DNA from 3 places in the Nocardia sp. NPDC052112 genome. Region 2 is predicted to be linked to each of the others. Evidence: riboswitches for the same ligand, from Rfam matches in the RefSeq annotation. Region 2 holds a riboswitch; each other region holds the start of a gene.

Region 1 (2,259 bases), on a different contig from region 2:
TCTGGTGGCTCACCGCCGCGTCGGTCATCTCACTGGCCGCGTCACTATTGCTGTGGCGCAGAGAGATTCAACCGAACCTGTGACGCTGTGCGCCGGCCGGTGGCGACCGGCCGGGCCGCATGGGATTACGCGGCCGAGGCGGCCGTGCCGATGCCGAGCGCCGCGAGAATGGCCGCGCTGATCTGCTCGAGCCGATCGCGCACCCGGGGACGGCGCAACATCGCCACCGCCCGTGACGCCAGCAGGGCGAGCAGGATCATCTCGACGGCGGCAATGGAGCACTCGATGGCGCCGAGCGCGAGGGTGTTCAGGAAGGTGACCTCGGTGAGGAATTGCGGCAGCACCGCCAGATAGAACAGTCCGACCTTCGGGTTGAACATGCACGACACCAGGCCCGCGGCGAATGCCGAGCGAATCGAGGTCGGCGCCGGTGCGTCCGACCTGCCGGACGTCGCCGCGGTGCCCGTCCCGCGCTGCTTGCGGTGCTCGATCAGCGCCCGAATTCCCAAGTACAGCAAATAGATTCCGCCGACGACCTTGAGCGTTCGGTAGGCGGTCGCGGACTGTTCCAGCAGGGCGGCGACGCCCGCCGCGACCACCACCGCCCACCCGATCCCGCCCAGTGCCGAGCCGATCGCCGCCGCAATGCCGGGTCGCGCGTCCACGATCGAGAATCGCAGCACCAGGAACGAATCCGGGCCGGGCGTGATGGACAGCAGAATGCACAGGCCGACAAAGCTGAGTAGCAGCGAAAGGGTCACCGATCGATCAGACCGCACCGCGCCCGGCATTGCAAGGTTATTTATTCGACTGCATGTATATGCAGCAAGGGGCCGGTTGACAGGGCGGGGCGGCATCTGCCAATCTCGGTTCAGGTCATGAGTACCAGCGTCAAGCCCCGGCTAGCTGGTCGGCAACCCTCCTCCGCGGCGGGGTGCTCCGGGTGACGACCGGGCCGCAGCCCGACCGGGTGCGGCAAGCGCGGACTCGGATGATCACCAGATTTCGGGTCCCATTACCGATGGGATTTGTGATGACCGCTGCAACCGATCAGAGCTGTGTTTACCCACCTCGTCGGCTCCGCCGACTGCCGTCCCCCGGTGCCGCCCTCGCCCGGGTTTCCGGCGACGACCTCCGGGTGCCGCTCGTACAGGGCGGAACGACCACCTACGCGAACTTCGACTACGCCGCGAGCGCACCGGCATTGGCGCAGGTCACCGACCGGGTGCAGCAGCTGCTGCCGTACTACGCGAGTGTGCACCGCGGTGCCGGTTACGCGTCGCGGATCTCCACCGAGTGCTACGAGGCCGCGCGCGGCTCGGTATCCCGTTTCCTCGATGCCGCCGACGATCAGGTCGTGGTGTTCACCCGCAACACCACCGATGCCCTGAATCTGCTCGCCGCCTGCGTGCCAGGCGACACCGTGGTGCTCGATATCGAACATCATGCGAACTTCCTGCCGTGGACCCGGCACGGTCGCCGCGTGGTGCGGGCGGCGGCGACCGTCGAGGAGACCATTCGCCAGCTGATCGCCGAATTGTGCAGTAAGCCAGCCGCATTGCTCGCGGTCACCGGCGCGTCGAATGTGACCGGTGAGGTGCTGCCGCTGGAGCGTTTGGCCACCATCGCGCACCAGTGTGGTGCCCGCATCCTGGTCGATGCCGCCCAGCTGGCGCCGCATCGTCGGATCAGCCTGCGCGGCACCGGAATCGACTACCTCGCATGCTCCGGACACAAGCTCTACGCACCATTCGGTGCGGGAGTGCTTGTCGGACGCCGGGATTGGCTCGATGCCGCCGAACCGTATCTGGCGGGCGGCGGGGCAGTTCGCGAGGTCACTACCGCCGATACCGAATGGGCGTCCGCACCGCAGCGCCATGAGGGTGGTTCGCCGAACGTCCTCGGCGCGGCCGCGCTCGCCGCCGCGTGTGACGCGCTGTGTGCGATCGATCCGAAAACCCTTGCCGCGCATGAGCGACGGCTCGCCGATCGGCTGCGCAGCGGCCTGTCCGCGATTCCGGGCGTCAACCTGCTGCGCATCTGGGACGACAGCCCGGACACCGTAGGCATTGTCGCCTTCACCCTGGACGGGTTCGTGCCCGGCCACGTCGCGGCCTACCTCTCCGCCGAACACGGCATCGGTATTCGGGACGGCCGTTTCTGTGCCCATCCGCTGCTCGCACGCCTCGGTCTCGCCGGTGCCCTGCGTGCCAGCATCGGCCTCGGCAGCAGCTCCGCCGATGTGGATCGGCTGGTCGA
Region 2 (2,259 bases):
TGATGATGCCCTTGATACGCGGATGGTCCGGCGCCACGCCGTAGCGGATCAACCCGAACGGCGCGGGCATGCGCTCGTACAGGTCGATGCTCACCTCGGCATCGGACTTCATCAACGCGTCGGCGGCGTAGATACCGGCCGGTCCCGCGCCTACGATCGCGATGCGAAGCGGGCGAGTCGCTGCACTGTGTTCGGTCATCTCTTACGCGCACCCTTATGGTCGAAACAATTAATGGCGTCAGTCTTAGCTTAGGCTAACTTGACGCACCCTCTTGGTCGCACCTCACGATGCGGACGGGCGGCCATCTCGGCTATGACAGCAGGCCGCAGTCTCGCGATTCTATCGGTGGCATACCGTGCGCCCTGCGGCGGTGCGTACACCGGGTGTTTGCTGCCCGACCCACTACCGTGACTACCCACTCCGCGGGCATCTATCGAATCCGCGCCGCGCGGGTAATGGGGTCGGCACGGGGCCGAATGCCGGATACCGCCGCCCACCAGGGATGATCGAACCATGACAGAGCAGCAGGGCACCGATGCAGAACCCGTAATCGAGGTCGATCAGACCGATCGTCGCTCCATGGCGCCGTTCATCGCGGCGGCCGTCTTCGCCGCTGTCGTGCTCATCGCGATCGTGCTCGGTGCGGTGCTCTCGCCCGCTGAGAAAAATGTCACAGAATCGGACAAGATCGCGGCCGCGGTGCAGCGCTACGCGGAGGCCCGCGCCACCACCGACAACACGCCGCCACCCGCCGTTGCCTGTCCGGGATTCGACGAGAGCAAGACGCCGCTCGCGGGTCAGTTCGGTGGGGCCGCGGCCGGAAAGTCGATCAAGGTCACCAAGATTGAGAATGCGATGGTCGACGGCGATAAGGCCAAGGCGACGGTGACCATCGCGGTCGACGGCCGGGAGACACCGGCAACGTGGAATCTGACCCGCTCCGAAGACCGCTGGATCGTCTGCGGCTGATTGCCTGTGCGCGGCACGAACGGGGGGTTTGACATGGTGGCACCTGCCCAGGCAATCTCATTTTCGGGTCATGAGTACCAGCGCCAAGCCCCGGCTGGCTGGTCGGCAACCCTCCTCCGCGGTGGGGTGCTCCGGGTGACGACCTGGCCGCGCACCGAAACCCAGGTGCGGCAAGCGTGGATTCACAGGAGGATCGCATGACATATGCCGGTGACATCACCCCACAACAGGCGTGGGAGTTGTTGCGGGACAACCCTGAAGCCGTCTTGGTCGACGTGCGCACCGAGGCCGAATGGCGTTTCGTCGGTGTGCCGGATACCAGTTCGATCGAGCGACCGACGGTGCTGATCGAATGGGTCGACAGCAGCGGCGCCCGCAACGGCGAGTTCGTCGAGCAGCTGACCCAGGCGCTGGCGGACCGCGACCCGGCGGCGCCCGTCGTCTTCCTCTGTCGCTCCGGACAGCGTTCCATCGGTGCGGCAGTGGCCGCGACCGGGGTCGGCATCGCCCCGTCGTTCAATGTGCTGGAGGGCTTCGAAGGCCCGATCGACGAGTTCGGACATCGTGGCGGCTCCGGTTGGCGCGCCATCGGCCTGCCGTGGCGGCAGTCGTGATCACCGGCGGTGCGTTCGACAAGCCGCTGCCCGAAGGCGTCGGTCCCGCGACGCTCGGCGTGCGAGGTGGCCTGCGCCGCTCGGGATTCGAGGAAACCGCCGAGGCGCTGTATCTGTCCTCCGGTTTCGTCTATGAGAGCGCCGAGGCGGCCGAGGCCGCGTTCACCGGCGATATCGAGCATTTCGTGTACTCCCGTTACGGCAACCCGACGGTGGCCATGTTCGAGGAGCGGCTGCGTCTGATCGACGGCGCCGAAGCATGTTTCGCGACCGCGAGCGGTATGTCGGCCGTATTCACCGCGCTCGGTGCGCTTTTGGGTGCTGGCGACCGACTCGTGGCCGCACGCAGTCTGTTCGGCTCGTGCTTCGTGGTGTGCAACGAGATTCTGCCGCGCTGGGGTGTGGAAACGGTCTTCGTCGACGGCGATGATCTGGATCAGTGGGAGCAGGCGCTCTCGGTGCCGACCCAGGCCGTCTTCTTCGAGACGCCGGCCAATCCGATGCAGACGCTGGTCGATGTGCGTCGGGTGACCGAACTCGCGCATGCCGCCGGGGCGAAAGTGGTGCTGGACAACGTCTTTGCCACGCCGCTGCTGCAGCGTGGTTTCGAACTCGGTGCCGATGTGCTGGTGTATTCGGGCACCAAGCACATCGATGGTCAGGGTCGGGTGCTCG
Region 3 (2,259 bases), on a different contig from region 2:
CGCCTGCTACCTGACTGACGGTGGCCATGGAGACGGCGAACCTTCAGCTGGTGCGACTGACTCGCGCCAATCGCATGGTTTCGGTCAGCAGTTTGGATACCGCGGCGGCTTCGGTGAGAAAGCCGTCGTGGCCGTCGCGGGAGTGCACGATCTCGAGCCCCTCGCAGCCGGGCAATCCGTCGGCCAATTCCTGCTGAGTTCGCAACGGGTACAAGCGATCCGAGTCGACACCGCCGACCACGCACGGAACCGGGGTGGCGGCGAGGGCGGCCGCGATACCGCCGCGCCCGCGGCCGATGTCGTGCCGGTTCATCGCCTCGGTAAGTAGGACATAGGTGGCGGGATCGAAACGGCTACAAAGCTTTTCGGACTGGTGGTCCAGATAGCTCTGCACCGCATAGCGGCCGCCGCGCCACGGGTCCTCGTCGCCCTGTGCATGGTTCTCGAAGCGGTGATCGAGTTCGCCCTCGGTGCGGTAGGTCAGGTGGGCGATGCGACGGGCGATGCCCATACCGGTCATGGGGGCGCGATCGGTATCGTGGTAGTCGCCGCCCTGCCAGTCCGGATCGGCCTTGATGGCGGCGATTTGCGTTGTCTGCGTGCCGATCTGGTCGGCGGTGGCACGTGCGCCGACGGCGAGTACCAGTGCGGATCCGACCCGTTCCGGCGCGCCGATCATCCATTCCAGCACCCGCATACCGCCCATCGAACCGCCGACGACAGCGGCCAGGCGTTCGATGCCGAGCAGGTCGAGCAGTGCCGCTTCCGCGGTCACCTGATCTCGGATCGAGATCTCCGGAAACCTCGAGCCCCAGGGCTTTCCATCCGGTGCCAGCGTCGAGGGGCCGGTGCTGCCCTTACAGCCGCCCAGCACATTCGTCGCGATGACGCACCATTCGTCGGTATCCACCGGTGCACCCGGACCGACCATGCCGTCCCACCAGCCGGGCAGCGGATGGATATCGTCGGGCACCCCGACGACATGTGAATCGCCGGTCAGCGCGTGCTCGACGAGCACCACATTGTCCAATGCGGGGGAGAGCTGACCCCAGCGCTGCACGGCCAGATGTACGTCCGGGAGGACCGCGCCGCTCTCCAGCCGCACCTCCCCGATGGCGATGATGCCGAGCCGCCCGTCCGGCGGTGGCAGGGCCGCCGCGGACGAGTGCGCGGTACCTTGTTCGGTGCTCACGGTCACGACTCCGCCTCGCCGGTGCTCGGCTCCGTCGCGACCGAGTGCGCGGTGTCGATGGTTCGCTCGCTCATGATGTCGCCCCCGGGAAACCGTGCGTCGCGGACGCCGGGTGAATCGGGAGAGAACGCACATCCCCGATGTTAGCTACCCGGCTGAACCGGGCCGCGGTCCGGTAGATCGGGCGGGTGTGTGCGCCGGTGATCTGCTCGCTTGCGACGAACCGATCGGTCGCGGACGCGATGGGGTCACTCATACCGTGCTCCACAGGGTTGTTCGCCAGCAGGTCTTATCGGAGTGCGGGTGACGGACAACAACTCATCGGAAACCTCCTGAAGTGCGCGCTTGCCCTCGACCATCGAGAGCCCGGTCATCACCCGGAGCACCCCACCGCTGCTGGAGGGTTGCCGTCCAGCAAGCCGGGGCTTCGCGCTGGCACTCATGACCTGACGGACATGGTAACCGGCGGGCGGTCGGCGACTGAAATCCGTTACCGGTTTTCCGCCGGTTCGGTCGCCGGACGTCCGGCGCATACGCGCATGAATTCGTCGTATGACGTGGTGAATGCGGCGCGGGCCGCGGTGGCGGCCGCTGCGGTGTCCTCGTCGTCGAAGATCGACTGCTGGCACTCCATGCTGAGGTGGCCGATCAGCTGCCAGGCACCGACGACCAGTTGGACCGGTAGCGCGTCGGGCTGGGTGCCGAGTCGCTCCGCGATCGCGTCGGCGATCGCGACGTTCTTATCGTCGGCCAGCTCCATGCTCTGCGCGCTGACCGTCGGACTGCTCCGCAGGATCCGCTGCATCTGTTGGAAGCGCCGGAACGACAGCGATCCCTCGGTGCTTTCCGAGGCGTGGTCGACGACCTGCAGGAAGGCCTCGCGCAGCGATTGCAGCTCATTGCCGGTGACCGGGAGTCCGCGCAGGCATTCGGCGATGGCGAGGCCGAAATCCTTGACCGGACCCAGGATGATCGCTTCTTTGCTGTCGAAGTATCGGTTGATCGTGCGGGGGGACACATCCGCGCGGTCCGCGATCTGTTCGACCGTCGTCGCGTCGAAGCCCTGT

The links. A riboswitch is a leader RNA that binds a small molecule or an ion and turns the genes downstream of it on or off. The one in region 2 is predicted to bind S-adenosylmethionine.
Region 1: linked by a shared signal. The riboswitch ahead of AB0L58_RS32360 (aminotransferase class V-fold PLP-dependent enzyme) and the one ahead of AB0L58_RS23555 (rhodanese-like domain-containing protein) in region 2 are both predicted to bind S-adenosylmethionine.
Region 3: linked by a shared signal. The riboswitch ahead of AB0L58_RS39300 (homoserine O-acetyltransferase) and the one ahead of AB0L58_RS23555 (rhodanese-like domain-containing protein) in region 2 are both predicted to bind S-adenosylmethionine.

What each region holds. Positions count from the first base shown of each region.
Region 1 covers NZ_JBFAWD010000021.1:57,696-59,954, reverse strand. The annotation lists gene AB0L58_RS32370 (DHA2 family efflux MFS transporter permease subunit) at 1-83, shown strand, start outside; gene AB0L58_RS32365 (LysE family translocator) at 126-761, opposite strand; SAM riboswitch class IV at 875-988, shown strand; gene AB0L58_RS32360 (aminotransferase class V-fold PLP-dependent enzyme) at 1,034-2,259, shown strand, end outside.
Region 2 covers NZ_JBFAWD010000012.1:54,976-57,234, forward strand. The annotation lists gene AB0L58_RS23545 (FAD-dependent oxidoreductase) at 1-199, opposite strand, end outside; gene AB0L58_RS23550 (hypothetical protein) at 515-970, shown strand; SAM riboswitch class IV at 1,037-1,153, shown strand; gene AB0L58_RS23555 (rhodanese-like domain-containing protein) at 1,168-1,584, shown strand; gene AB0L58_RS23560 (O-succinylhomoserine sulfhydrylase) at 1,581-2,259, shown strand, end outside.
Region 3 covers NZ_JBFAWD010000037.1:13,490-15,748, forward strand. The annotation lists gene AB0L58_RS39295 (PIN domain-containing protein) at 1-18, shown strand, start outside; gene AB0L58_RS39300 (homoserine O-acetyltransferase) at 44-1,198, opposite strand; SAM riboswitch class IV at 1,529-1,639, opposite strand; gene AB0L58_RS39305 (TetR family transcriptional regulator) at 1,683-2,259, opposite strand, start outside.